4 regions of the Massilia sp. CFBP9026 genome follow, and region 3 is predicted to be linked to each of the others. Evidence: predicted binding sites of a transcription regulator. Region 3 holds the regulator's gene; each other region holds the start of a gene.
What was found. Region 3 encodes sigma-54, which starts transcription at its own class of promoters, with help from an activator protein. Its sites were predicted from a motif close to TGGCANGNAANCTGCTTT; they were not measured.

Region 1 (7,430 bases), on a different contig from region 3:
CTTGCGTTCGTCCATGAACTGGTAACTGCGGCTGCCCGGCGTGGCGCCGTGCGCGTCGCCGATGCTGGCCACGTCCACGCCCATCAGTTTCAGCTTGGTGCTCATGTCGGCGCCGACAAACCCGCATTCCGTACCCAGCAGATGCCGCGCCGCGGTGCGCGCCATATCGTAGCCCGGCGCTACCAGGCCATACAGCTGGCCGTTCCAGAGCGCGCATTCGCCGATGGCGTAGACGTGCGGGTCCGAAGTCTGGCAGCGGTCGTCGATCACGATGCCGCCCCGCGCACCGATCTCCAGCCCGAACGCGCGCGCCAGCTCGTCGCGCGGGCGGATGCCGGCCGAGAACACGATCATGTCGGTATCCAGGTGGCTGCCGTCGGCGAACTGCATGCGGTGGGTGGTGTCTTCGCCATCCACGATGGCCAGCGTGTTCTTGCCCGTATGGACGCCGACGCCGAGTTCCTCGATGCGGGTGCGCAGCACGCGCGCGCCGGAATCGTCGACCTGCACCGCCATCAGGCGCGGCGCGAATTCGACCACGTGGGCGTTCAGGCCCAGGTCGCGCAGCGCCTTGGCGCATTCGAGGCCCAGCAGGCCGCCGCCGATCACGACGCCCGACTTCGAGCGTGCTCCGCATTCCTGCATCGCTTCCAGGTCTTCGATGGTGCGATAGACGAAGCAGTCCTTGCGATCGGCCCCCGGGACCGGGGGAACGAAAGGATAGGAGCCGGTCGCCAGCACCAGCCGATCGTAAGCAACGGAGGAACCATCGGCCAGCGTCACGCTCTGCGCCGCGCGATCGATCCCGACCACCTTCGCATTCAGGCGCAGCACCATGCTCATTTCAGTATCCGCGCGATCGAAGAAACCTGGCGCCACCAGCGACAGGTCGTCCGCACTTTTACCAGCAAAGAATTCCGACAGGTGCACGCGGTCGTAGGCCGGCCGCGGTTCTTCACCCAGCACCGTGATGCGCAAGTCTGGCCGGCCGCTGGCAGCCAGGGTTTCGAGGAATTTGTGGCCCACCATGCCGTGGCCGATGACGACGATATGCATTTGCTGCTCCTAATTTAAGCTGCTGCGGCTGCCGGCGCCGTGTCAGCGCTGGTCGCGGTGAATCGGGCTGCGATGGCGCAGACGCTGGCGACCAGCACCAGGCCGCTGAGGATCGTGAGCGTCTGCTTGATGTCGCCCGTGCCCTTCATCAGGAAGCCGGCTGCCACCGCGCCGACGTTACCGCCGGCGCCGACGATGCCGGCCACGCCGCCCAGCGCCTTCGGTGCGATGAACGGCACCAGTGCATAGGTGGCGCCGCAAGCCATGTGGGTGAACAGGCCGAACACCAGCATCGCGACCACCGCGAACACCACGCCCTCAGCCTGGGCGAACCACAGCAAGCCAAGGCCTTCGCCGATCATCAGCACGAACAGCACGGTCACGCGGCGGTTCAGGTCACCGGAAAGCGCGGCCTTGTCCGACAGCCAGCCGCCCAGCGCGCGGGCGAACAGCGCCAGCAGGCCGAAGCTGCCGGCCGCCATGCCGGCCTGCGCCAGCGACAGGTCGAAGTGCTCGACGTAGTACACGGCGGCGATGTTGTGGATGAAGATCTCGATGCCGAAGCAGGCGCCATAGGTGACGAACAGCAGCCAGGCGCGGTAGTTGCGGCAGCCGGCGACGAAGCTCGCCCAGCCGCCCTTGCCGCCGCCCTCGGGCATCAGGCCGGTCTTGCGCAAGTCGTCGTAGTTACCGGCCGGGCAGTCCTGCGTGTAGCGCCAGTAGAAGAAGGCCATGACGATCATCATCACGCCGGGCACCACCAGCGCCAGGCGCCAGCTCAGCGACTGGCTCACGCCCAGCATCACGATCGCGGTCAGCATCAGCGGCATCACTGCCTGCGCCGCGCCGCCGCCCGCATTGCCCCAGCCGGCGGCCGCCGCGTTGGCGGTGCCCACGACCTTGGGTCCGAACATGACGGAGGTGTGGTACTGGGTGATGACGAAGCTGGCGCCGACCGCGCCGATGCCCAGGCGCGCCAGCAGGAAGGCCTCGTAGCTCTGCGCCATCGCCACGCCCAGCACGGGAATCGCGCCGATGAGGAGCAAACCGGTGTACGTCTTGCGCGGGCCGTAGCGGTCGCACAGCGGGCCGACCAGCAGACGCACGAAGATGGTGATCGCGACCGCCGCGATATTGATGTTGGCGATCTGCTCCATCGAGAGCCCGAATTCACCTTTGATGACCGGCATCAGCGGCGCGCAGGCGAACCAGGCGAAGAAGCAGATGAAGAAGGCGACCCAGGTCAGGTGGAAGGCGCGCATCGGCGCCCCCTGGAAGGAAAAGAGCTTGATGCTGTCTGCTTTGCTGGCCATTGTTCTTCCTTTGAAAAACGAAAAGGCGTCCGCGCTTGCTGCCGGGGGCAGTAGCTGCGGACGCCGTTGTCCTGTTGCCGTCCCCGCGTTGGGCCAGCTAAGTGAAAATGTTCGTGAGAAGAATCGCCATTGATCCTGTCATTGGTATGAGCAAGAGGCGTGCCACCGGGGCTTCAGGGAGCGTACGCAAATGGATCACATCCGGATGCTGCATTGCGGTGCATCGCTCCCCACGATGATGCACCCGCCTGCACTGCGTTCAAGATCCGGATGGTGCGCCGGCCCAGGCTTGCGGGTCGCTGCCGTCCCATACCCGGCCGTCGAGCAGGGTCGAACTGCGCATCGGTGAGCTGGGCAGCATCGTGCCGGTGCGTTCGGCCGCCTCGCGATACAGGTCGATGCGGTTGACCTGGGCCGCCAGCGCCAGGTAAGCGGGCGCTTCGCGCAGCAGGCCCCAGCGCCGGTGCTGGGTCATGAACCACATGCCGTCCGACAGCCACGGGAAGTTGGCCTCGCCGTCGGCATGGAAGCGCAGGCCGTTGTGGCCGCGCCAGCCGCCGCCTTCCCGGTGCTCGTCGATATGGCTGCCGGCCAGGCAGAACTGCAGCGTCTCGCGGCTGGCATTGACGTAGGCGGGACTGGCCAGCACCTCGGCCGCCGCTTCGCGGTTGGTGCGCGAGGCGTCGAGCCAGCGTGTCGCCTCCAGCAACGCGGAGATCATGGCGCGGCAGGTATTCGGGTGGCTGGCGGCGAAGTCGGCGCGCGTGCCGAGCGCCTTGCCCGGATGGTTCGGCCATATCTGTTCGCTCGACGCGGCCTGGACCCCGGCGCCCTCGCGCTGGGCGCGCTGGCCCCATGGCTCGCCGGCGCAGAAGCCATCCATATGGCCGGAGGCCAGGCTGCTCGCCATCTGGCTAGGGGGCACCGTCACCGCCTGGCAGTCCACCAGCGGATCGATGCCGTGCGCGGCCAGCCAGTAATACAGGAACATCGCGTGATTCCCGGTCGGGAAGGTGTGGGCCAGGGTGAGCTTGCGCCCTTTCTCGTCCACCTCGCGCCTGAGCATTCCGGGGTCGAGGGCGGCGTTGGCGAGCGCGCGCGACAGCGTGATGTTCTGGCCGTTCTGGTGCAGGTTCATCAACACCGCCATATCGCACTGCTGGGTGCCGATACCGTTCTGGATGCCATAGACCATCCCGTACAGCGCATGGGCCGCGTCGAGCTGCTGGCCGATCAGGCGGTCGCGCATGGCGGTCCAGGACAGCTCGCGGGTGAGCTCGAAGCGCACCCCGTACTGTTCGTCGAAGCCCAGCACCGACGCCATCACCAGCGGCGCGCAATCGGCCAGCGGCATGAAGCCGATGCGGACGGTCTCGATCTCGGGGCGGTCGGTGCCGGCGATCCAGGCGCCTCTGCCTGCCAATGTCATACGTCTCCTTGTCTTGTATATAGAATCGGCGTGGCCTAGCCCAGCAGGTCTTCCACGTCGATCAGGCGCTGCGCGACTTCCGCCAGCTTCAGGTTCTTGTTCATCGCCAGGGTGCGCAGGCGCTGGTAGGCCTGCTCCTCGGTCAGGCTGTAGCGGTTCATGAGCAGGCCCTTGGCGCGGTCGACGGTCTTGCGCTCCGCCAGCTTCTGGCGCGTGTCGCTCAGCTCATCGAGCAGCTTCTGCTCGCGCCGGAAACGCGCCAGCGCCACGTCCAGCACCGGCTTGACGCGCTCCGCCTGCAGGCCGGCCACGATATAGGCCGAGACGCCGGCATCCATCGCCGCGTCCATGCTGGCCGGCGCATCGTCTTCCGTGAACAGGACGATCGGCCGCCGCGCGTCGCGGGTAGCGATCACGATGTGCTCGAGGACGTCGCGCGCGTCGGACTCGCTGTCGGCGATGATCAGGTCGGGCTGCAGCTGGGCGATGCGCTCGGGCAGGAAGACGTCGGCCGGCAGCGAGGCGATCAGGTCGTATCCCGATTCGAGCAGGCCGATGCGCAGCGCGGTGCTGCGCCGCGTCTGCGCGGCCTGGGCGGCATCCGGGTCGATCCCGGGTGCTGTGGCGGAAAGCACGACGACGATCCGCAGGTGTGGTGAAGCACTGTCTCGCGATTTCATGTGCTTACGATATGCAAGATTCGCACCAGGCGCGAGCATCGATAAGCGCCCATGCCCTTCTTATGCAAAACCCGTTGCTTAAGATATTCGCAAAGCGAATATCTTGCGTGAGAGCAACTTTACAGCTATTCACCAAACGCATCGCTGGAATCACAAATCTAAAGTTTGTTTATGACGAGGACGCCCCTATACTGCAACGCAACATCGAAGTATTTATCTCAGGGGAACAATTATGACTGCAGCTATCCAACGCACCAGCTTCTTCGCGGCAGCCATCTCGGCCATCCGCAGCTTCTCGCAAGACCTGTACGTCGCCCACGGCGGCTACGCTCCGGCAGTGCGGGGTTAATCATGCACCCGCTCGAATACATTACCATCGCCCTGGCCGTCGTCGCCGTGGCCGCACGTGTCTCCATGTTCCTGCCGCGTCCGCCAAAAGGCCCGTTCAAGGCCATGTAATACAGGGCCTCATTGCGGCGCACCAGCGCCGCGATACCCGCTCCAAATCCAGCGCCGGCCGTACTTACGTACCGCCGGCGCTTGTCTTTACAGCAAAAAAAACCTGTCACATTTCGCAGTCCTGATGAGTGCCTGCGCTAGAATGCATGCGCATTTCTCGCGAGCATTACTGGCAACCAAGCCACTCTTCACTCATCAGACTCTACATGCGAACACCTGCACTTACCCTGTTTGCGGCCTCCTTCGCCGCACTGATCGCGCTGCCGGCGGCGGCATCCACTCCAATCACCCTCGACCAGGCCATGAGCCATCCAGACTGGATCGGCACCCCGGTGGAAGACGCCTGGTTCAGCTGGGACAGCAAGCAGGTGTACTACAAGCAGAAGCGCACCGGTTCGCCGGTGCGTGACGTGTTCCAGGTCGCGGCCGGCAAGGCCCAGCTGGTAAAGGACGCCGAGCTGCCGAAGGTCGACAGCGCCGACGTCGTCTACAACCGCAACAACAGCCGCATGCTGGTCCTGCGCAATAACGACCTGTTCGAGCGCGACCTCAAGTCGGGCCAGTTGGTCCAGGTGACGCGCGGCGCCAGCCGCATCACCGCCGCCCAGTACACGGCGGACGAACGCGCGGTCCAGTACCGCGTCGGCAACGACTGGTATGTGTGGGACCGTACCAGCAAGGTTACCGGCCCGGCCGCCCTGCCGCGCGCCGCCAAGGACCCGAACGCGCCTGAGGAAGATCCCTACCGTTCGACCGAGCTGCGCCTGATCGAGCACCTCAAGCGCCAGAAGGATGACCGCGACGCCCTGCGCGCCCGCACCGATGAACTGCGCCGCGCCGACGCCTCGATGGCGCCGAACCAGATCTACCTGGGCGACAAGGTCACCATCGAAGGCAGCTCGCTGTCGCCCGACGGCCGCTGGCTGCTGGTGGTTACCGCCGCCAAAGGCGCCGACAAGGGCCGCGCCGGCAAGATGCCGCGCTACGTGAACGAGTCGGGCTTCGAGGAGACCGAAGACGTGCGCACCCGCGTCGGCCGCAACATGCCGGTGCCGCATGCACTGAAACTGGTCGATCTGCGCACCAACAAGGTGCAGGACATCGCCTTCGACGCCCTGCCGGGCATCACCACCGACCCGCTGGCCGAGCTGCGCGCCGCCGCTAAAAAAGATCCACTGAAGGGCAACCGTTCGGTGGTGGTCTCTGGCGGCCGCAACGCGATCGACTGGAGCGCCAACGGCGCCAACGTCGCCGTCATGCTGCGCGCGGTGGACAACAAGGACCGCTGGATCGCCAGCGTCGACCTGGGCGCCGCGACGCTCAAACCCCTGCACCGCCTGACCGACGGCGCCTGGGTCAACTACGACAACGCCGAATTCGGCTGGCTGCCGGACAACCGCACGCTGTGGTACCTGTCCGAAGAAAGCGGCTACTCGCACCTGTACACCAAGGACAGCGCCAGTGCAGCCGCGCCGCGCGCCCTGACCACCGGCAAGTGGGAAGCCAGCGACGTGCGCTGGACCTATGACGGCAGCACCGCCTACATGCTGTGCAACCGCGAGACCCCGGGCGACTACGAAGTCTGCGCAGTCAACGCCAACGGTGGCAACGTCCGCGAAGTGACCAAGCTCGATGGCGTCGAGAAGTTCGCCCTGTCGCCGGACGAGAAGAAGCTGCTGGTGCACTGGTCGTCCAGCTACACTCCGATCCAGATCGCGACCGTGCCGGTCTCCGGCGGCGAAGCGAGCAAGCTGACCGACACCCGCACCCCGGAATTCAAGGCGCGCGAGTGGATCGAGCCGCAGTACGTGGCCGTGCCTTCCAGCGCCGGCGGCGATCCGGTGTGGGCCAAGCTGTATCGTCCGGCCCAGCTCGAGCCGGGCAAGAAGTATCCGGTCGTGATGTTCGTGCACGGCGCCGGCTACCTGCAGAACGTCAGCAAGCGCTATCCGAACTACTTCCGCGAGCAGATGTTCCACAACCTGCTGGTGCAGAATGGCTACGTGGTGCTCGACATGGACTTCCGCGCCTCGAAAGGCTACGGCAGCAAGTGGCGCACCGCGATCTACCGCCAGATGGGCCATCCGGAACTGGAAGACTACGTCGACGGCGTCAAATACATGGTGAACCAGCACCAGGGCGACGCCGCCAACGTCGGCATCTATGGCGGCAGCTACGGCGGCTTCATGACCTTCATGGCCCTGATGCGCGCACCGGACACCTTCAAGGCCGGCGCCGCGCTGCGCCCGGTGACCGACTGGACCACCTACAACCACGAGTACACCGCCAACATCCTGAACACCCCGGACATCGATCCCGAGGCGTACAAGAAGTCGTCGCCGATCGAGTACGCGCAGAACCTGAAAGGCCACCTGCTGATCTCGCACGGCATGATCGACGATAACGTGTTCTACCAGGACTCGGTGCGCATGGCGCAGCGCCTGATCGAGATGAAGAAGGACAAGTGGGAACTGGCGAGCTATCCGCTGGAAC
Region 2 (7,430 bases), on a different contig from region 3:
GTTGGTCAGTTCGAACACATGGTCCGGGCCGCGCAGCACGGCGATGATGCCGGGCGCCTGCTCGAACAAGGTCACCAGGCGCTCATTCTCTTCCTCGCGGTAGCGCTGGGCCAGCACCTCGCCCGTCATCTCGACGCAGGCGCAGAACATGCCGGCCACGGTGCCGTCCTCGTCGCGCACCGGAGAGTAGGAAAAGCGGAACCAGGTATCCTCGTCGTAGCCGTGACGGCGCATGCGCAGCGGCAGGCGGTCCATATAGCTCGCCTCGCCCTTGAGCGCGCGCACGACCAGCGGATGGATGTCGAGCCAGATCTCGGCCCAGACGTCGTGGAATCGCCTGCCGAGCGCGGCCGGATGCTTGTCGCCCAGGATCGCGATGTAGGAGTCGTTGTACAGGAAGCCGAGCTCGCCGCCCCAGGCGACGAACATCGGGAACTTCGAGTTGAGCATGAGGCCGACCGTCGTACGTAGCGCCTGCGGCCAGGTGCGCGGATGCCCCAGGGGCGAGGCCGACCAGTCGTGGGCGCGCATCATCGCGCCCATCACCCCTCCCCCGCTGAGAAAGGGCAGCCATTCGGTCGGTAACGCGGATTCCTGATTCATTCTTGTGCCGGGAGTCGCGTACAGTCTACGCAATTGCAGTGTGACAGATTTGTCCGGCGACTCCCGCACGGATGACCGGAACAGGGCTGCTTGCCGCTCAGTCTCCCCGCGCGCGCCGCCGCCTGCACAGACCGAGACAGCCGAGCGCCATGCCGATCAGCGACAAGGTTCCTGGCTCCGGGATCTGGCTGATCGCCAGCTCGACCGAGACGTCGTCGAAGAAGATGCCCGAAGGGTCGTGGTAGCCGGATAACTGCAGGATGGTCGACGCCGATGTCGCCAGCAGGTTGCGGATGACGATCTGCGTGGACGGGCCGCCCGTCGTGATATCGGTGGACGTGTTCGTGGTCGGGAAGTTGTAGATGGCCGTGGCCAGCGCGTCGCCGAACATCACCTGTATTCCATTATCAAACTGAAATATCGGGAAGCCTCCCGGGCCGATCACGCCGTCGGCGTACAGCCAGAAGCTCAGGTCGTAGCGCTGGCCGATCGTCGTCGGCAGGACCTGGGTGGCGAAGCAGGAGAACTCGGGCCCGAAGCAGCCGGTACTGAGCGAGTTGACCCCGCTTTGCGCGCCGCGGCCGGCGTCGCCCAGAAACCAGCCTTCGGTGAGTTCCCACGTGCCATCGTTCAATTCGAAACTGCCGTCGCGGACAATATTGGCACTTGCCGGCACGGCGACCGCCACCGCAAGCAGGATTGCCGCGGCAACACGCATTACGGATTTCATCGAGACCTCCTCTGAACACATCCGGGAGTAAACGATGATTGATTTTCACGAGGACGAAGTCAAGGAACGCCATCTGACGGGAGTCAATGCGGTGGCGAGTCCTGCACAGATGGCTTCAGGACGGCAGGACCTGCTCCTCAGCCGGCACGCACGCGGCGCCTGCGCGCCAGCGCCAGTCCGCCCATTGCCAGGCCGAGCAGGGACAGCGTGCCCGGCTCCGGCACCTCGCCCGGCTCTTCGCCAGGCACTGCCTCGACCACGACGTTGTCGAGATAGATGCCGGCCGGATTGTGGTAGCCGGCGAACTGCAGGACGGTCGATGCGGAAGTCGCCAGGATATTGCTGATGGTGATCAGCGTCGAAGGTCCACCGGGGTTGAAGCTCCCGCTCGTATTCGTCGTCGGGAAATTGATGATGGTCTGGACGATCTCGTCGCCGAACCAGACCCGCAAGCCGTTATCGAAATTCGACACAATGTTGCCATTGCTGTCGACAACGCCGTCGGCGTACAGCCAGAAGCTCAGGTCGTAGCGCTGACCGGCGACAGTGGTCAGGGTCTGGCTGAGCGTGCAGCCGAAATTGGTGCCGATGGTGCAACCGGTACCCGCCGAGAAGCCGCCGTCCTGCGTGCCGCGCTGGTACTGGCTCCAGCTCTCGGTTTGCCATGCGCCTTCGTCGCCGAATGCCTCGAAACTGCCGTCGACGACGATATTGGCGCTGGCCGGTGCGATGACCGCGGCCGCCAGGACGAACGTGGCGGCAAGTTGTTTTGCGAATTTCATCTGACATCCCTTCAGAAATAGTTGGTCTTGTGTCCTCCCATCGAAAGGAAGGTGCTTCTGCCTAAGCAAAAAGCACACCACACCAACAATTTCCTTAGGAATCAAGCAACTAAAGTTGCATCACACCCTACACCACGATCACTGTAAAGAAACCCGACAGTTACAGCGACTGAACGAATTCGCGAATGCCACCCAGCAGCATCTCGATCGACATCGCCGTCAGGATCAGGCCCATCAGGCGCTCGAAGGCGGTCATGACTTGCGGGCCGAGTTTTTGCTGCAGCTTCTCGGCGCTCAGGAACACCATCAGCCACACGATGCCCACGGCAGCCAGCGCGGCGACGTGCACCATCGTGTCGGTGAAGCTCGTGGAAGAAAACAGCAGCACCGTCGCCAGCGCCGACGGACCGGCCAGCGCGGGAATCGCCAGCGGCACGATGAAGGGCTCGCCGCCTTCGCTCTTGCCCAGCACGCCGTCCGGGTGCGGGAAGATCATGCGGATCGCGATCATCAGCAGGATGACGGCGCCGCCGATGCGCAGTGCGACGGGAGAGAGGTGCAGCGCTTCGAGGAAGTGCTTGCCGAAGAACATGAACGTCAACAGCAGCAGGAAGGCGATGCCGCACTCACGGATCACGATCTTGTTGCGGCGCTCGATCGGCGTGTCTTTCAGGGCGGCGGCAAACAGGGGAACGTTACCGAACGGGTCGGTGACGAGGATGAGCAGGATAAAGGTCTGGAAGAAGCTTTGGGTCATGGCTTGTTATTGTTGGGATGCCAAAAGTTTTGGTGACGCAATACTACCAGAGGCCCGAAACGACGTCGTCCCCGCGAAGGCGGGGACCCAAGCTCGCTTGCGCAGCCACTTCGCTTGAAGCAAGTGGTGCGCTGAAAAACTTGGGTCCCCGCCTGCGCGGGGACGACGGGCGGGCGGCGGCTAACTGGGTAGCTGCAGCGGTCTGCTTACTTCTCGAATTTCTTCAACCACGCCGCCAGCTGGTGCGGGCGCAGGCCGTCATACTCTTCGAACGGTTGATGGATCCACGGATTGTGCGGCAGATCGTCCAGGAAGTAATCCGGACGGATCGACGACGTGCCCTTGACCCAGATGACCGCCGATTTCACTTCGGTCACTTGCGGGTAGTTCTCGGTCAGGTGCTGGCTGACTTTACGCAGCGTCACGCCCGAATCGGCCAGGTCGTCGACCAGCAGCACGCGGCCGGCCAGCGGACCCTTGGTCATGGTCATGTACTTCGAGATGTCCAGGTCGCCTTGCTTGGTGCCGGCTTCTTCGCGGTACGAGCTGGTCGACAGGATCGCCAGCGGCACGTCGAAGATGCGCGAGAACACGTCGCCAGGACGCACGCCGCCGCGCGCCAGGCACAGCACCTGATCGAACTTCCAGCCCGATTCATAAACCTGCAGCGCCAGGCGCTCGATCAGGCGGTGGTATTCATCCCAGGAGACCCACAGGTCCTTGTCCGTCGATACGGGGGTATTCATCTTCTACTCCAGATTCTTCTTGATTTATGCTGCGAACGGATGACGCAGGACGATGGTTTCTTCACGGTCCGGACCAGTCGACACCATGTCGATCGGCACGCCAACCAGTTCTTCGATGCGCTTGATGTAGGCGCGGGCATTGGCCGGCAGCTCTTCCATCGACTTGGCGCCGACGGTGGTCTCGGTCCAGCCCGGCATTTCTTCGTACACCGGCTCGCACAGGGCGGCTTCTTCGGCGCCGACCGGGAAGATGTCGACCTCGCGGCCGTCGATCTTGTAACCGGTGCAGAGCTTCAGCGATTCGATGCCGTCCAGCACGTCCAGCTTGGTCAGGCACATGCCCGACACGCCGTTGATCTGGACCGAGCGGCGCAGCAGCGCGGCGTCGAACCAGCCGCAACGACGGGCGCGGCCGGTCACGGTGCCGAATTCATGGCCGATGCGCGACAGGTGCTCGCCCACGCCTTCTTCGGTCGGCAGTTCGGCCGGGAACGGGCCCGAACCGACGCGGGTGGTGTAGGCCTTGGTGATGCCCAGGATGTAGTGCAGCATGTTCGGGCCGACGCCGGCGCCGGCGGCGGCATTGCCGGCCACGCAGTTCGACGAAGTGACGAACGGATAGGTGCCGTGGTCGACGTCGAGCAGCGAACCCTGCGCGCCTTCGAACAGCAGCTTGCCGCCGGCCTTGTGGGCTGCGTACAGCAGCGACGACACGTCGGCGACCATCGGACGCAGGCGCGGCACCAGGGCCATCGCATCGTCGTAGGTGGTCTGGAAGTCGATTGCTTCGCCGCCCAGGTAGTTGACCAGCACGTGGTTGTGGTAGTCCAGGTTTTCCTTGAGCTTCTCGGCGAAGCGTTCCGCGTTGAGCAGGTCGGCGATACGGATCGCGCGGCGCGCGACTTTATCTTCATACGCCGGGCCGATGCCCTTGCAGGTGGTGCCGATCTTGTTCTCGCCGCGCTTGGCTTCGCGCGCCTTGTCGATGGCGACGTGGTACGGCAGGATGATCGGGCACGCCTCGGAGATCTTCAGGCGCGACACGACTTCGATGCCGGCAGCCTGCAGCTTGTCGATCTCGCGCATCACGTCCGGCACCGAGACCACGACGCCGTTGCCGATGTAGCAGGCCACGCCTTCGCGCATGATGCCCGACGGGATCAGCTGCAGCGCGGTCTTCTGGCCCTTGATCACCAGGGTGTGACCAGCGTTATGGCCGCCCTGGAAACGCACCACGCCGGCGGCGTGGTCGGTGAGCCAGTCGACGATCTTACCTTTGCCTTCATCGCCCCACTGGGTGCCGATGACAACGACGTTCTTTGCCACGTTAGTATTTGACATCACTTAACCTAAGTTTTTGAGAATCCAATTTCCGTTTTCGAGGACGAGCACGCGGTCGCACTCGAACTCGTCCTGAACATTGTCGTGACCAGGCATGCTCTGGATCACGACTTCGCCTGCCTTGCGCAGGTCAGCGATTTTTTCCTTCAGCTCGGGGGCGTTGCCCCACGGCGCGCGGATGGAATGCTTGCGCTCGGCCGTCGGCAGCAGCCGGGCCAGTTCGCGCAGGTCGAGCGAGAAGCCGGTCGCCGGACGCGCGCGTCCGAAGGCTTCGCCCACATGATCATAGCGCCCGCCACGGGCGACGGCGTTCGGCAGGCCCGGCACGTACAGCGCGAACATGGCGCCGCTTTCGTACTGGTAGCCGCGCAGGTCGGCAAGGTCGATCGCCACGTCGGCGCGGCCGATGGCGCCAGCCGCCAGCGCCGCCAGTTCGGCCAGCGCGCGCCCGATCCCCGGCAGCGCCGGCAGCTGTTCGCGCGCCTTGGCCAGCACCTCGACGTCGCCGTACAGGTGCGGCAGCGCCAGCAGCGCCTGGCGGGTCTGCGGGTAGTAATTGGTCGAGATCTCGTCCAGGCCCGGCGCATCCTTGGCGCGCAGCAGGCAATATATCTGGGTCTCGTCGCGCTTGGCGGCCGGGTCTTCGTTCAGCAGTGCGCGCAGCACGCCGACGTGGGCCAGGTCCAGGCGCACATTGGTGAAGCCGGCCAGGGCCAGCGAGCCGAGGGCCAGTTCCTGGATCTCGGCGTCGGCTTCCAGGCCGGCATGGCCGTAGATCTCGGCGCCGATCTGCACCGGCTCGCGGGTGGCGTGCAGGCCCGACGGACGGGTATGCAGCACGCTGCCGGCATAGCACAGGCGGGTGATCGATTCGCGGTTCAGCAGGTGGGCGTCGATGCGCGCCACCTGCGTGGTCATGTCGGCGCGCAGGCCGAGCAGGCGGCCCGACAGCGGGTCGATGACCTTGAAGGTCTTCGAATCGGTATCTTCGCCGGCGCCTGCCAGCAGCGACTCGGTGTACTCGAGCAGCGGCGGCATGACCAGCTCGTAGCCGTAGAGCCGGAAGTTATCGAGCATCAGGCGGCGCAGCTCTTCGATCTTGCGCGCTTCGGACGGCAAGACATCGGCAATATTCTCAGGCAATAGCCAGTTCGGCATGGGCAACAGATGGGAGTTGGGATTGTATTTGCGATGGGCGTGCCAGCGCATGGCGCGAACGCCGAATCGGTGATTTTACCCGAAAACGGGCAGATCAAGGAATGGAATGCTGTCTAGACATGGTGGCAGGTTGATAATCTGCCACGGTTTGAGGTGCTGATCGGGGTGGTGGCTTGCAAATGACTTGGGTTCCCGCCTTCGCGGGAACGACGTGCTTTGGCAGGAGGTGAACAGAGGCGCTATACGTTTCTCACCTAGCTTCAAAACCGTCGTTCCCGCGAAGGCGGGAACCCAAGTAATGCATGAACAGCCCCGCACTCAAGCGGAGCCACACATCAGCGGCCCGATGCCCCCGGCTGCTTCATGTACTTGAAGAACTCCGAGCTCGGATCCACCACCAGCACGTCGCTGCGGTCCTTGAAGCTGGCGCGGTAGGCTTCGAGCGAACGGTAGTAGCGGGCGAATTCCGGGTTCTTGCCGAAGGCGTCGGCGTAGATGGCCGAGGCTTTCGCGTCGCCGTCACCCTTGACCTTCTCTGCGTCGCGGAAGGCTTCGGCGATGATCACGGTGCGCTGGCGGTCGGCATCGGCGCGGATCTGTTCCGACTCGGCGGCGCCGGTCGAACGCAGCTCGTTGGCGACGCGGACGCGCTCGGCGCGCATGCGTTCGTACACCGAGTTGTTGATCTGCTCGATGTAATCGACGCGCTTGAGGCGCACGTCGACGATGCCGACACCGATCTCCTTGGCTTCGGCCACGACCTTGGCCTGCACCGCCGCCATCACCGCGGCGCGCTCGCCGGAAATCACTTCGCGCACGGTGCGCTTGGTGATCTCGTCGTTCAGCGCCGCCTTGATGATCTGCGACATGCGGTCGCGGGCACGGCTTTCGTCGCCGCCGAAGCTGACGTAGTACAGGCGCGGATCTTCGATACGCCATTTCATGAAGGCATCCACCAGGATGTTCTTCTTCTCGGCCGTGATGAAGCGGTCGGCGTCAGGCGTGTCCAGCGTGAGGATGCGCTTGTCCAGGTAGATCACGTTCTGGAACGGCGGCGGCAGCTTGAAGTGCAGGCCCGGCTGGGCGATCACTTCCTTCACCTGGCCGAGCGCGAACACGATCGCGAAGCGGCGCTGGTCGACGACGAAGATCGTGGACGACAGCAGCATCAGTGCGATGAAGCCCGCGACGAAAATAGTTACGAGGCGGTTCATCAGCGGGTCTCCCTGTCGCGTGAGGTATCGCGGCTACGCTCGTCTCGCTGGCGCACCGCTTCCAAGGCCTGGGTCACTTCGGCCGGCTGGCCGTTCTGC
Region 3 (7,430 bases):
TCCGGATCGAGGTCGAGCGCATGCCACGGCAGCGATTCTTCTTTCAGCAGGGCCGCCAGGCTCTGGCCGTTGCGCCCGAAGCCGGCGATGATCACGTGGTCTTGCGTCTTCATGGCGCGCGTCGCCAGCTGGGTCAGCTGCAGCGACTGCGTCATCCATTCGTTGGCCGCCAACTTCAGCACGATACGGTCCATACTGGCGATGAGGAAGGGCGCGACGAGCATCGACAGCACCATCGAGGCCAGCACCAGCTGCATCACGTAGGAATCCACCAGCTTCGAGCTGGAGGCGTGATTGAGCAGCACGAAGCTGAACTCGCCCGCCTGGGCCAGCGCCAGGCCGGTGCGCAGTGCCGTGCCGGATGGCGCCCCGAAGGCGCGGGCGAGCAGGGCGATCAAGCCGAATTTTAGCAGCACCACCAGCGCAAGCAGGAGCAGCACCAGCCACCAGTGTTCGATCACCATCCGCAGGTCGAGCAGCATGCCGATCGTGATGAAGAACAGCCCGAGCAGCACGTCGCGGAACGGCTTGATGTCTTCTTCCACCTGGTACTTGTAAGGTGTCTCGGAGATCAGCATGCCGGCCACGAAGGCGCCGAGGGCCAGCGACAGGCCTGCCTGCTCGGTGATCCAGGCCGCGCCCAGCGTCACCAGCAACAGGTTGAGCATGAACAGCTCTTGCGAGCGGCGCTTGGCGACGATCGTGAACCAGCGTCCCATCAGCTTCTGGCCGAAGAACAGCAGCAGGGCCAGCACCAGCGCCGCCTTGACCGCTTCCACCCCGAGCGTGATCGCCAGGTCTTCCGGATCGCGCGCCAGCGCCGGAATCATGATCAAGAGCGGCACCACCGCCAGGTCCTGGAACAGCAAAATGCCGACGGTGCGCCGCCCATGCTCGCTTTCGAGTTCGAGCCGCTCGGTGAGCAGCTTGACGACGATGGCGGTCGAGGACATCGCCAGCGCGCCGCCCAGCGCGAAGGCGGCCTGCCAGCCGAGGGCAATGCCGGGCAGGAGCCAGGCTGCCAGCAGTCCGATCCCCATGGCGGCCGCGATCGTCGACACCACCTGGGCCAGGCCCAGCCCGAACACGATGCGCCGCATCGAGCGCAGCTGCCCGAGCGAGAACTCCAGGCCGATCGAGAACATCAGGAACACCACCCCGAACTCGCCCAGCGCATGGGTGGTGGGACTGTCTTCGGCCAGGGCCAGGGCATGGGGGCCGATCAGGACGCCGACGGCGAGGTAGCCGAGCATCGGCGGCAGTTGCAGGCTACGGAAGACGACCACGCCCAGGACGGCGCAGCCCAGAAGGAGGAGGGTGAGTTCGAGGCCGGAATGCATTGGTGCGAAGCTGGGATAAACAGCAAAAGTGTTGATCTTATGGCACTAGCCAGGTGTGGTGCGGCGGTCGCTTGTTATCGTTTGTTACGACTGGCAAGTTTTTTGCTTTCCCAATTCGTTTATACTGCCAAAATGAGTGTAACCGATGAAAAAATAATGCCGAAAAGTTTTGACGAAACCCTGGCCCGGCGCGTCCTGGACCTGGGCCGCGAAACGCTGTCGATCGAAGCGGACGCCATCCGCGCGCTGCAGGCGCGCCTGGGCGACGACGACAGTTTCGTGAGCGCCGCGCAGCTGATCATGGCCTGCGACGGCCGCGTGGTCGTGTCCGGGATGGGCAAGTCGGGCCACATCGGCCGCAAGATCGCCGCCACCCTGGCGTCCACCGGCACCCCGGCCTTCTTCATGCACCCGGGCGAAGCCGCGCACGGCGACCTGGGCATGGTCACCAAAAATGACGTCTTGATCGCGATTTCCAATTCGGGCGAATCGTCAGAGATCCTGGACATCCTGCCGGCCGTCAAGCGTCTTGGCGCACGCGTGATCGCCATGACCGGTAAACCAGCCTCGCGCCTGGCCAAGCTGGCCGACGTGCACCTGAACATCGCGGTGGACAAGGAAGCCTGCCCGCTCAACCTGGCGCCGACCACCAGCACCACCGTCACCCTCGCCATGGGCGATGCGCTGGCCGTGGCGCTGCTCGACGCGCGCGGCTTCCGTGAACAAGACTTCGCGCTGTCGCATCCGGGCGGCGCGCTGGGCCGGCGCCTCCTGACCCATGTGCGCGACGTGATGCGCAGCGGCGACGCGGTGCCGAGCGTGCGCCCCGAAACTTCGCTGGTCGAAGCGCTGCTCGAAGTCACCCGCAAGGGCCTCGGCATGACCGCCATCGTCGACGCCGAAGGCCGTCCGGTCGGCGTGTTCACCGACGGCGACTTGCGCCGCGTGATCGAGCGCATGCACGACTTCTCGGACATCCAGATCCGCGACGTGATGCACGCCAACCCGCGCCGCGTGCGCCCCGAGCAGCTGGCGGTCGACGCCGTCGCCGTGATGGAAGAATTCCGCATCAACCAGATGCTGGTGGTCGATGAAGACGACCGCCTGGTCGGCGCGCTGCACATCCACGACCTGACCCGCGCCAAGGTGATTTGATGAGTGAATTCATTCCCGCCATTACCCCGCTGGCCCATATGGAACGCGCGGCCCGCATCAAGGTCATGATCTTCGACGTCGACGGCGTGCTGACCGACGGCAGCCTGACCTATGGTCCCGACGGCGAAGTCACCAAGACCTTCAACGTGCTCGACGGCCTGGGCATCCAGCTGTTGAACAAGACCGGCGTGCAGACCGCGATCATCAGCGCGCGCCTGTCGCCGATCGTCGTCAAGCGCGCGGCCGATCTGGGCATCTCGCACGTCCACCAGGGCATCCACGACAAGCGCATCGGCTTCGCCAAGCTGCTCGAGGCCACCGGCTTCACCGCCGAGCAGTGCGGCTACATCGGCGACGACGTGATCGACCTGCCGCTGTTCGCGCGCGTCGGCTTCGCCGTCGCGGTGCCGTCCGGCCATCCAGAGGTGCAGCACCGCGCGCACTACGTCACCAAGAATGGCGGCGGCCGCGGCGCGGTGCGCGAGGTGTGCGATCTCGTGATGCGCGCCCAGGGCACCTATGACCAGGCGCTCGCGCCGTACTTCGCCTGAGGTCACGCACCATGGCCACCATCGTCCAAAACAAGCGTACCGCGCATCGCTGGAATCTCCTGGCGATGATCGTGATCGGCGTCTTCTTCGCCTTCGGCAGCTTCTGGCTGCTGCAACTGATGCAGGCCTCCGACATCGACGCCCAGCTGGGCGGGCCGCCGGACGAACCGGACTACATCGTCGAGAATTTCTCGTTCGTGCGCATGACCGAGAATGGCCAGCCGAGCTATGTATTGTCGGGCAAGCACCTGGCCCACATCCCGCGCGGCGACGTCTCGCATGTCGACCAGCCGCTGCTGCGCGGCGTCGAGCCGGGCCGCCCGCCAATGACGGTGGTCGCCAGGAACGCCCAGGTGTTCCACGAAGAGCACCGGGTCGAACTGATGGGCGACGTCGACCTGCAGCGCCCGAAGACCGCGCAGAGCGAGTCCTTGCACTTGCGTAGCCAGGCGCTGACCGTGCTACCCGACGAAGAGATCGTCAAGACCGACCTCCCGGTTGACCTGCAGCTTGGGGCATCGAGCGTGAAAGGCACCGGCATGGTCGCCAACAACGCCACCCAGCAAGTGCACATGTCCAGCCGAGGCCAGATAATCTATCCGCCACGCCCGCGCCAGTAAGCCCTGCACCGTGTGATAACCCAGGACCAGCATTCCCTATCATGAAAAAATTATTTGCCGCCGTACTCCTTTCCCTGCTGTCGCTGACGGCAGCCGCCGAACGTGCCGACTCGCTCAAGCCCGCGCAGGTCGAATACGATTCCGCCGATCTCGACGGGGTCAACGGCGTGCGTACCCTTACTGGTAACGTGATCCTTACCCGCGGTACGCTGTTGCTCAAGGCCGACCGCGCCGTGGTCAGGGAAACGCCCGAAGGCTATATGACGGTAACGCTCACCGCCAACAACGGCAAGCTCACCACGTTCCGCCAGAAGCGCGACGGCGGTCCCAACCTGTGGGTCGAGGGCCAGGCCGAGCGCATCGAGTACGACGAGCGCGCCGAGCTGGTGCGCCTGTACTCGAATGCCCTGATCAAGGAACTGGAAAACGATCAACTGAGCAACCAGGTCACCGGCCCTTTCATCTCGTATGACAGCCGCAAGGAAGTGGCCACCGTGCGCAACGACGTCAGCGGCCAGAGCAAGGTTGGCGGCGGTCGCGGCACCCTGATCCTCTCGCCCAAGCGCACCCCAGCCGGAGGAGCGCAATGACGGCAATCCCGATGGAGCTGGGCGATTGCAGCACCCTGGTCGTCAAGGGCCTGCAGAAAAGCTATGGCAAGCGCCTGGTGGTGCGCGACGTGTCGCTGCAGGTCGAATGCGGTGAAGTGGTCGGCTTGCTGGGCCCGAACGGCGCCGGCAAGACGACCTCGTTCTACATGATCGTCGGCCTGGTGCCGTCGGACGCCGGCTCGATCGACATCAACGGCACCGACATCACCAGCCTGCCGATCCACCGCCGCGCCGTATTGGGCCTGTCCTACCTGCCGCAGGAGGCCTCGGTATTCCGCAAGCTGACGGTCGAAGAGAACATCCGCGCCGTGCTCGAGCTGCAGAAGGACAACGGCAAGCCGCTGTCGAAAGACCAGATCAACGAGCGCCTCGACACCCTGCTGGCCGACCTGCAGATCGAGAAGCTGCGCGAGAATCCGGCGCTGTCGCTGTCGGGAGGCGAACGCCGCCGCGTGGAGATCGCGCGCGCGCTGGCGACCAATCCGCGCTTCGTGCTGCTCGACGAACCGTTCGCCGGCGTCGACCCGATCGCCGTGATCGAGATCCAGCGCATCGTGCGCTTCCTGAAGGAGCGCCAGATCGGTGTCCTGATCACCGACCACAACGTGCGCGAGACGCTTGGCATCTGCGACCGCGCCTACATCATCAACCAGGGCGCGGTGCTTGCCTCCGGCCGCCCTGACGACATCATCGCGGACGAGTCGGTGCGCCGCGTGTACTTGGGTGAACACTTCCGCATGTGAGCGACGCCTAGATGAAACAGTCCCTGCAACTCCGCACTTCGCAGCACCTCGCGCTTACGCCGCAACTGCAGCAGTCGATCCGGTTGCTGCAACTGTCGACGCTCGAGCTGCACCAGGAGATCGAGCAGATACTGGGCGATAACCCCTTGCTCGAGCGGCTCGACGATCCGCTCGACCGGTCGGTGCGTTTGCTGGCCGATGGCGCGATCAACAATGCACCCGCCAGCGGCGAAGCGCCGCCGGCGCCCGGCCAGCAGGCCGAGGGCGAGGGTGCGCCGGCGCAGGATGGCGAAGGTTTCGAGGGCGGCGCCGACAACGATCGCGTTGATGCCGACTGGAGCGAGGGCGGTGCGCCGTCTTCCGGCAGCGGCGGCGAGGACGAGGACGGCCGCCCGCAACTGGAAGCCTGCGCCATCACCCTGCGCGAACACCTGATGGAACAGGTGCGCGAAGCCACCCTGTCGGCGCGCGACCGTGCGCTGGCCGAGCTGGTGATCGATGCGCTGGACGACAACGGCTACATCGAGGAACCGCTCGACGAGATCCACGCGCGGTTGCCCGAAGAGCTCGATATCGAGATCGACGAGCTGCGCTGCGCGCTGGCGCTGGTGCAGAGCATGGACCCGGTGGGCGTCGGCGCGCGCAGCGCGGCCGAGTGCCTGGCGCTGCAGATCCGGCGCATGCCGGGTGTGCCGATGGTCACGCGCCGCATGGCCCTCAAGATCGTCGAGGGTTACCTGAGCTGGTTCGCCCAGCGCGAATACAGCAAGCTGAAAAAAGCGCTCGACTGCGACGACGAAGACTTGCGCGAGGTGCAGGCCGTGGTGCGCCAATGCAATCCGCACCCGGGCGCGGCGTTCGCTTCGAACGTGTCGGACTATGTGGTGCCGGACGTGATCGTGCGCCGTTCCAAGAGCGGCTGGGCGGTCACCCTGAACCCCGACGTGATGCCGCGCCTGCGCGTCAACAGCCTGTACGCCAGCCTGCTCAAGCAGGGCAAGAGCGAGGCGCAGATGGGCGCGCAGATGCAGGAAGCGAAGTGGCTCATCAAGAATATGCGCCAGCGTTTCGACACCATCCTGCGTGTGGCGGAGGCCATCGTCGAGCGCCAGCGCAATTTTTTCTCCCATGGCGCGGTTGCCATGCGGCCCCTTGTTTTACGTGAGATAGCTGATACACTAGGCCTACACGAGAGCACAATTTCTCGTGTCACAACCCAGAAATACATGCTGACCCCGCACGGCATGTTTGAGTTGAAGTATTTCTTCGGCAGCCACGTTGCCACCGAGGCGGGAGGCGAAGCATCCTCGACGGCAATCCGTGCGCTCATCGCACAATTGACAGGAGCAGAAGACCCTAGGAACCCTTTATCCGATAGCAAGATCGCGGAGATGCTCGGGGAACAAGGCATGGTCATCGCGCGCCGCACGGTTGCAAAATACCGTGAAGCCCTCAAGATACCCCCTGTAAGCCTCCGCAAGTCCTTGTAACTGCGCCGTCCACACCCGTCGTGCCTTGTCGCGTTGGTGCGGTCCACACGGTGCAACATTTTCAAAGGAGTGTGTATGAACCTCACAATCAGTGGCCATCATCTCGAAGTAACCCCCGCCATCCGTGAATACGTTCAGAATAAGCTCGAGCGCATCATTCGCCATTTCGACCAGGTGATCGACACCCACGTCTTCCTGGCCGTCGACAACCTCACTGAAAAAGAAAAAAGGCAGAAAGCAGAGATCAACGTCCAGGTGTCGGGAAAGACCCTGCACGTGGCAAGCGTTGCACAAGACCTGTACGCCGCGATCGATACGCTGATGGATAAGCTGGACCGACAGATCCTCAAACACAAGCAGCAACTGAAAGACCATAGCCGTACTTCGATCAAACGCATGCCGGAAATCGACGGCGAAGACGCTGCTGTCGCCTGATCAGGCGCAGGGCTCACACTAGCTAAGGGCGTCTGAGGGGACGCCCTTTTTGCATCCAGCCTCCCCGGTACTACGCGCATCTATGTGTTCGGTAAAATGCATGTCTTTCCATTACGGATCACGCCATGACCGACCACGTCCTGACCCGCATCGCCAACCGCACCGGCATCATCACCCTGGACCGCCCAAAGGCGCTCAATTCGCTGTCGCTCGAGATGGTGCGCGCGCTGACCGACGTGCTGCGCGCCTGGGAGCATGACGGGCAGGTCGAGGCGGTCGTACTGACCAGCAGCAGCGAGAAGGCCTTGTGCGCGGGCGGCGACATCCGCTTCTTCCATGAGGTCGGCCATGCGTCGCCGATGGGCGGCAGCGCGCTGCTCGAGGATTTCTTCACCGAAGAATACGCGCTGAACCACCTGATCCATTTCTATCCGAAGCCCTATATCGCCATCATGGATGGCGTCGTGATGGGCGGCGGCATGGGC
Region 4 (7,430 bases), on a different contig from region 3:
ATGGCCCACCTGCTCGAGCACCTGCTGTTCAAGGGCGCGAAGAACAACCGCGACATCACCAAGCAGTTCTCCGAGCGCGGCATGCAGTTCAACGGCACCACCTCGCTCGACCGCACCAATTACTACGAAGTGTTCCAGGCCTCGCAGGAGAACCTGGACTGGGCCTTGCAGATGGAGGCCGACCGCATGGTCAATTCCTTCGTCTCGGCCAAGGATCTCGCGTCCGAGATGACCGTGGTGCGCAACGAGTACGAAGCCGGCGAGAACGAGCCCGGCAACGTGCTGTTCAAGCGCATGCAGAGCGTCGCCTACGACTGGCACAGCTATGGCCGCTCGACCATCGGTAACCGCAGCGACATCGAGAACGTGCGCATCGAGAACCTGCAGGCTTTCTATCGCACCTACTACCAGCCCGACAATGCGGTGCTGCTGGTGGCCGGCCAGTTTGACGAGCGCACGACCCTGGCCAAGATCAACCGCCTGTTCGGCGCGATCCCGAAACCGAAACGCACGCTGCCGGCCTTCTGGACGGTCGAGCCGACCCAGGACGGCGAGCGCAGCTTCGCCGTGCGGCGCCAGGGCGATATGCAGTTCGTGGCGGTCGGCTACAAGATCCCGTCCGACCTGCATCCCGAGGCCGAGGCGCTCGGCTTCGCTGCCGAAATCATGGGCGATGCGCCCAACGGACGCCTGCACAAGCTGCTGGTCGAGACCGGCAAGGCCAGCCAGGTGTTCAGCTTCGGCCAGACCGGCTATGCGCCGGGCCTGCAATTCTTCGGCGCCGTGGTCAAGCTGGGCGAGCCGATCGAGCCGGTGCGCGAGGCACTGACCCAGGCAGTCGAGGAACTGGCCAGCAAGCCGCCTACTACCGAGGAACTGGAGCGGGTGCGTCGCTCCTGGCTGAACACGGTCGAACGCAGCCTGAACAATCCGCAGGCGGTGGGCGTGGCCCTGTCCGAACCGGTCGCCCTGGGCGACTGGCGCATGTACTTCGTGGGCCGCGAGCGCGTGCAAAAGATGACGGCCGAACAGGTCGCCGCGAGCGCAGGACGTTATTACCTGCGCAGCAACCGCACGACCGGCACCTTCATCCCGGAAGAAGCGTCCAAGCGCGCCGACCTGCCGCCGGCGCCCACGGTGGCTGAGGCGATGAAGGACTTCAAGCCCGCCGTCTCGAACCTGGTGTCGGAGAATTTCGAGCCGAGCCAGCAGAACATCATGAAGCGCACCACCCTGACGACCGCCGGCGGCGTCAAGCTGGCCCTGCTGCCGAAAAAGAACCGCGGCGAGACCGTGACGGTCGACCTGCGCCAGCACTTCGGCGACGAGAAAAGCCTGTTCGGCAAGGGCACGACCCAGGCCCTGACGAACCTGATGCTGATGCGCGGCACGGCCCGTTATACGCGCGCCGAACTGGCCGACGCCTTCGACAAGCTCAAGATCGCCGGCAGTCCCACCCATTTCCAGACCACGCGCGCCAACCTGGCGGAGGCGCTCAAGCTCGTCGCCCATGTGCTCAGGGAGCCGGATTTCCCTGAATCCGAATTCGAGCAATTGCGCCAGCAACTGCTGGTCGGCATCGAAGCGGGCCGCAACGAACCGCAAAGCGCGGCCGTGCGCGCGCTCAGCCAGCACTTCAATCGCTATCCGCGCGGCGACATCCGTTATTCGCCGAGCCTGGAAGAGCAGCTCGAAGAAGCGAAGGCGGCGCGCCTCGCGGACGTCAAGGCCTTCCACGGCCAGTTCTACGGCGCCAGTCCGGCCGAGATGGCCATCGTGGGCGACTTCGATCCGCAGGAAATCACGCCGCTGGTCAATACCCTGTTCGGCGCCTGGAAAGCGCCGCAGGCGCACGCGCCGGTGCTGGTCGCGCATGCCGAGGTGGCCCCGGTGGTGCGCACCTTGAATACCCCGGACAAGGAAAACGGCTTCTATATCGCACGCCTGAACCTGGACCTGAACATCGACGATGCCGATTATCCGGCCCTGACGCTGGCTAACTACATCTTCGGCGACGGCGGCCTCAAGTCGCGCCTGATGGACCGCATCCGCCAGCAGGATGGCCTGTCGTATGGCGGCGGCTCGGACGTGTCGCCGGGCACCCTGGACCGCGCCGGCAGCTTCACGATCAATGCGATCGCGGCGCCGCAGAACCTCGCCAAGCTCGACGCGGCGGTGCGCGCCGAGCTGGCGCGTGCGCTCAAGGACGGCTTTACTGCCGAGGAACTGGCTGGCGCCAAGTCGGGCCTGATGCAGCAGCGCCTGCAGTCGCGCTCGAACGACGGCGCGCTGGCCTCGGGCTGGACCTCCTTCCTGTACCGCGGCAAGACTTTCGAAGCATCGGCCGAGCTCGAACGCAAGCTGGGGGCCGTGACCTTGCCTCAGCTGAATGCCGCATTCCGCAATGCGATCGATCCGGCTAAGCTATCGGTATTCATGGCGGGCGACCAGGCAAAGGCAAATGGTCCGGCGACACCCGTAGTTACTATGCCGTAACTACAACAGTTTCCTGACAAAAACTCTCTGGATTGTGACAATGCACGAAGCCATGCGTTAAAATGTTTCTTTTCGGAAGCAAAAGTTTCATCCAGGGAGCATCATGAAGGCCATCAGCAAGCAGCAGCCAGGCGGTTTGTCGTTCACCGGCAAGGTCGTTTTGGTTACCGGAGCCGCCAGTGGCATCGGTCGCGCCATCGCCCTGGCGTTCGGCCGTGCCGGCGCCAGCGTGGTCGTGGCCGACGTGTCGATCGACGGCGGGCACGCGACCGCGGCGATGATCGTGGAAAACGGCGGCAAGGCGCTGTTCGTGCAAAGCAACGTCACCCGCGCGGGAGACGTCGAAGCACTGGTCGAGAAGACCATCAATTACTATGGCCGTCTCGACTTCGCGATCAACAATGCCGCGGTCGAGGAAGAGCGCCAGCCGCTGGCCGACGCCGACGACGAGCAGTTCGACCGCATCATGAACGTCAACGTCAAGGGCGTCTGGCTGTGCATGAAATACCAGCTGCGCCAGATGCAGAAGCAGGGCCATGGCGCGATCGTCAATATGGCCGGTATCGCCGGCCTGGTCGGCAGCCCTAACCATGCGATCTACGGCGCCAGCAAGCACGCGGTGGTCGGCCTGACCAAGAGCGCCGCCGCCGAGTACGCGCGCGAGGGCATCCGCGTCAACGTGCTGTGCCCGGCCGCGGTCAAGACGCCGATGCTGGCGCGCGCCTTCGAACGCGATCCGGGCATCGAGAAGAAGCTCAAGGCGGCGCATCCGATGGGGCGCTTCGCCGAGGCGGGCGAGGTAGCGCAGGCTGCACTATGGTTGTGCTCGGACATGGCGTCCTACGTGAACGGCCACGAAATGGTGGTCGATGGTGGTTTCACCGCCGTTTGAGCCGGTTTTCTTGTCGGAAATCTTTACAGTGCGCCGCGTATTTACGATCCGGAAAATCCCAAGTCCCTGTTTTTAATCAAGTATTTCCTAGTGGCATAAATTATGCTTATTGGTTGGATGTCGCCGCATGTGACTAACGCATTTCCATCTAGTGAGACCAACTTGAAAAAGACTTTTGCCGCACTGGCGCTCGCCGCCGCCCTGATTCCTGTCGCAGGCGCCCAGGCCGCCGTGATCAGCTTCAACGACAGTATCGGAGTCACGGAAACGGATTGGTCCGAGACGCTGCGTTTCAGCAAGTTCAACACCAAGCTCGGCACCCTCAATTCGATCAAGTTCGACTTGAGCGGCTTGGTCAGCGGCGCCGGCTTCGCCGAAAACCGGGGCAGCAGCGCGGCGAAGGTCACCCTGACACTGGGTTCGACCATCGAGCTGACCCGCCCGGATGGCAGCACGCTGGTCGTGGCCAACCCTGTATTCGACCAGCTTTACAACCTTGGCCGCTATGACCGTGTTCTCGACTTCGCTGGCACTTCCGGCGTCAATACCGGGACGGTCGAGGCAAGCAAAGCCGAATCCTTCCTGAGCAGCAGCGCCAGCGATTTCGCCCTGTTCTCGGGTAAAGGTTTCATCGAGCTCGGCCTGAGCGCGCTGGGCACCTCGTTCGCGAAGGGGCCAGGCAACGTGACGACCGGATTCGACACGTACGCATCCGGCGCGGTGCAGGTCACGTATGACTACACCCCATTTGCCGAAGTTCCGGAACCAGCCACGCTGGCGACCATGCTTGCCGGCCTCGGCCTGATCGGGGCCGTGCGCCGCCGCCGCCAAAGCAACAAGGCGTAATCCCGACACGCGCCGGCGCGCTGCCGGCAGCGGAAAAACCGTCATTGCCTACCTCGGCATGACGGTTTTTTTCATGAAGCGCCGCTTCAGTTGTGGATGTACTTGGCGAACACGTCGCTGAAGTCGCGTTTGGTGTGCGTATCGAGCATGGCCGTGTTCAGCGCTTCCAGCAGTTCGCCGTACTGGCTGACCAGGCTGCCGGCCCCCGGCGCGATATTGAGCTTGTGGACCGAGGCGGTGGCGTCCAGCGTGCGCAGCGCATTGTCGCGGCAGACGGCATCGCGCCGTTGCTGCTTGCCGATGGTGGTCAAGGCCTTGTAGATGTCCTTCAGCTGTTCGATGAAGGATTTTTTGACGTCGATTGAGAACTTGGTGTCGTTGACGTTGAACTTGAGTTCGATGTCCATGTCGAGCGTGCCGGCGGTTTCGATGCTGACATTGGTGATGAGGTTCGACGAATACTCGTAGCGCTTGATCGAGCGCTTCGAGGACACGGCCGAATCGCCGTCGACGTGGATCAGGGCAAGATTGGTGAAGCAGTACTCGTCCTTCTTGCTCTTGATCAGGAAGAAGATCTGCTCACCGTCCTCGGTGAACAGGTAGTCGTCAGCATCGACCTTGCTGTAGTCCGCCGGTCCGACGATGACACCGATATCGCTTAACCCCAATGCTTCCGCCGCCATTCTCTTGAACATGATCGTCCTCGTGTGGTGAAAAAGGATAGATTAGCATTACTTCATCGGGCTGCGGGCATCAGGCTGCGGGCATCAGGCTGCAGTGAGCTCGGCCACGAAATCATAGGTATCGCCGCGAAAATACGAGCGGCAAAACTCCACTGCACGTCCGTCGCGCAAGAAGCCCAGCCGTTCCACGCACAGGCCGGCATCGCCTTCGCGCGCATCGAGCAGGCGCGCCTGTTCGGCGCCCAGCAGCAGGGCCGACAGGCGCTGCAGCGCGCGCACCGGACGGTTGCCGGTCGCCTCGAGCGCCTCGTACATCGAGTCGCCCACCGCGTCGAGCGAGGGCAGGGCAAAGGCGGCGATGGTAGCGTACTCCAGGCACATCGGCGCATCGTCGGCGTAGCGCAGGCGGTTGAAGCGGTACACCGGCGTGCCCGGCGACAGCCGCAGGCGCAGCGCTTCCTCGGGCGTGACCAGGCCTTCCGAGCGCTTGAGCCAATTGCTTTTCGGCACTCGCCCACGGGCGCGCATGTCTTCCGAGAACGAACTCAGCTTGGCGAAATTCTTTTCGATGCGCGTGTTGAGAAAATTGCCGGAACCGGCGCGCCGCACCAATAGACCGTCGTCGACCAGGCTGTCGATCGCCTTGCGCACCGTGATGCGCGAGATGCCCAGCTCCAGCGCCAGCTGGCGCTCGGCGGGCAGGGCGCTCGAGGGGCCGTAGACGCCGTTGTCGATCGCCTGGCGCAGCGCGCGCTGCAGTTGCTGGTAGAGCGGCAGCTTGCCGGCGCCGGCGGCGAGGCTGGCCTTGGCGGCATCGTGCATCAGTTGGACGAGTGGATTCATTCAGCAGGCATGGAGGCGGGAGCCCCCATCATACCGCAGGCCGCCTGCCGCTCAGGGCAGCGGATGGACGAGGTTGACCAGCATGGACAGCCCGACGAAGCAGGCGGCGGCAAGGATTTCGTGGCGCCGCGTCTCCAGGCGCGCGCCGGTGACGGCCCAAGCAATCAGGGCGCAGGCGACCAGCGGCGTCAGGAAATTCGCGTCGAGCGCCTTGCCCAGTTCGCCATGCACGAGCTGGTGCATGCCCTCGGTCATGCCGCTGAACAGATTCTTGATGCCCAGGTAGCGTTCGAGGGGGCCTGGCGACAGGCCGAGCAGTGCTTCGGCGCGTACCAGCGGATTGGCCGGCAGCCAGGCCAGGGCGGCGGTCGCCAGCAACAGGCCCAGGCGACCGGCGACCGTCCGGATCATGCGATACGCGGCTTGCGAACGATGAGATAGATCGGCACCGCGACGATGCAGATCAGGAAGGAGAACAGGCCCCAGCCGATGCCGCTCATGCCACGCGCCTTGGCATCCTTGCCGATCAATACGCCAATAATCGCTGCGATGATGAGTCCGCCAACTGCTTCCATATCAGATGATCCCCAGTAGTGTGTTTCCATAATTCTACTGAGAATCAACTGTGTAAAACTCGCCAATAATCACGCCCGCCGCCGGCCGCGCGCCATTATTTCGGGCGCGGATCCTTCAAGGGCTGGCTGACCACGGCGACCCGGCCCGCGCGCACTTCGCGCACCGCGGTGGCCACCGCGCGCGCCACGTTGCGCGTCTCTTCCTGCACCGCGGTGTCCTTGTCGAAGGTCTCGTGGCTGTCGGCATACGATTCGTAATAGCCGATGTAGCGGTCGAGCTGGCCGAAACTGCCCGAGTTGATCAGGCCCATCCATTCAAGCCAGTCCGACAGCGAGCGCCGCGTGCCTTCGATGCCGGCCACGTCGCCGTGCACCAGCAGGCCGAAGGCGCGGCCGGCCAGGTGTTTCGGATAATCCCAGCCGTCGCGCTCGATCTGCTTGGCTTCTTCGGCGTCCTTGCCGTGGGTCGACGTCGGGTCGGGATTGCCGCCATCGGCGCAGACCAGGCGGTCGATCATCAGTTTCAGCACCGCCGGGGTCTGGTACCAGTAGACCGGGGTGATGATGATGACGCCATGGGCCAGCACCCAGCGCTCATAGATCTCGTTCATCCAGTCGTTGACCTGGCGCTCGGCGTGGTTCGGGTAGCAGCTGCACGGCCAGTGGCACAGCGGCATCGCGGTCGACACGCAGCCCTTGCAGGGGTGGATGTGGCGGTCGTAGTCGGAATTGAGCAGGGAGAGGTCGAGCACGTCGGCCTCGAAGCCCTGTTCCATCAACACGTCCTTGGCCATCTGCGTCATGCGCCAGCTCTTGGAGATTTCGCCGGGACAGGTGCCGTCGTTGCGGGCCGAGGCGTTGATGAGGAGGATGCGGTTGCGCGAGTCGGGATCCTTCTGGTGCCGCTCGGCGCCGAGCAGGCGGTCGCGCGCCTCTTTCCACTCGACCGACAGGTCGTAGCCGGGGTCGGCGAAGCCGGGACCGGCCTTGACCGTGTGCGGGGCCTTGCGGCCGTCCTGATACGCTTCCCAGGCCACATCCTCGATTGCCGCCAGTTCGCGGTCGAGCGTTTCGTAGCCGGGGTCCTGGAAGGCC

Region 1: the regulator sigma-54 is predicted to act here: its motif matches at 4,489-4,506, upstream of SOM28_RS11665 (ANTAR domain-containing response regulator).
Region 2: the regulator sigma-54 is predicted to act here: its motif matches at 2,178-2,195, upstream of SOM28_RS16420 (PEP-CTERM sorting domain-containing protein).
Region 4: the regulator sigma-54 is predicted to act here: its motif matches at 3,480-3,497, upstream of SOM28_RS22695 (choice-of-anchor E domain-containing protein).

The regions. Positions count from the first base shown of each region.
Region 1 covers NZ_JAXCWH010000004.1:120,537-127,966, forward strand. The annotation lists gene nirB (nitrite reductase large subunit NirB) at 1-1,056, opposite strand, end outside; gene SOM28_RS11655 (MFS transporter) at 1,071-2,369, opposite strand; gene SOM28_RS11660 (CmpA/NrtA family ABC transporter substrate-binding protein) at 2,629-3,798, opposite strand; gene SOM28_RS11665 (ANTAR domain-containing response regulator) at 3,834-4,478, opposite strand; gene SOM28_RS11670 (S9 family peptidase) at 5,144-7,430, shown strand, end outside.
Region 2 covers NZ_JAXCWH010000006.1:204,546-211,975, reverse strand. The annotation lists gene SOM28_RS16430 (hybrid sensor histidine kinase/response regulator) at 1-603, opposite strand, end outside; gene SOM28_RS16425 (PEP-CTERM sorting domain-containing protein) at 701-1,333, opposite strand; gene SOM28_RS16420 (PEP-CTERM sorting domain-containing protein) at 1,471-2,115, opposite strand; gene SOM28_RS16415 (MarC family protein) at 2,276-2,872, opposite strand; gene SOM28_RS16410 (phosphoribosyltransferase) at 3,079-3,618, opposite strand; gene SOM28_RS16405 (adenylosuccinate synthase) at 3,643-4,959, opposite strand; gene SOM28_RS16400 (ATP phosphoribosyltransferase regulatory subunit) at 4,963-6,117, opposite strand; gene hflC (protease modulator HflC) at 6,453-7,331, opposite strand; gene hflK (FtsH protease activity modulator HflK) at 7,331-7,430, opposite strand, start outside.
Region 3 covers NZ_JAXCWH010000012.1:19,531-26,960, reverse strand. The annotation lists gene SOM28_RS23455 (monovalent cation:proton antiporter family protein) at 1-1,340, opposite strand, end outside; gene SOM28_RS23450 (KpsF/GutQ family sugar-phosphate isomerase) at 1,473-2,495, shown strand; gene SOM28_RS23445 (KdsC family phosphatase) at 2,495-3,046, shown strand; gene lptC (LPS export ABC transporter periplasmic protein LptC) at 3,058-3,666, shown strand; gene lptA (lipopolysaccharide transport periplasmic protein LptA) at 3,708-4,256, shown strand; gene lptB (LPS export ABC transporter ATP-binding protein) at 4,268-5,020, shown strand; gene SOM28_RS23425 (RNA polymerase factor sigma-54) at 5,032-6,510, shown strand; gene hpf (ribosome hibernation-promoting factor, HPF/YfiA family) at 6,586-6,945, shown strand; gene SOM28_RS23415 (enoyl-CoA hydratase/isomerase family protein) at 7,071-7,430, shown strand, end outside.
Region 4 covers NZ_JAXCWH010000011.1:38,186-45,615, forward strand. The annotation lists gene SOM28_RS22685 (M16 family metallopeptidase) at 1-2,496, shown strand, start outside; gene SOM28_RS22690 (SDR family oxidoreductase) at 2,600-3,388, shown strand; gene SOM28_RS22695 (choice-of-anchor E domain-containing protein) at 3,551-4,234, shown strand; gene SOM28_RS22700 (PH domain-containing protein) at 4,321-4,929, opposite strand; gene SOM28_RS22705 (GntR family transcriptional regulator) at 5,002-5,760, opposite strand; gene SOM28_RS22710 (DUF2752 domain-containing protein) at 5,812-6,171, opposite strand; gene SOM28_RS22715 (hypothetical protein) at 6,168-6,365, opposite strand; gene SOM28_RS22720 (flavodoxin family protein) at 6,431-7,430, opposite strand, start outside.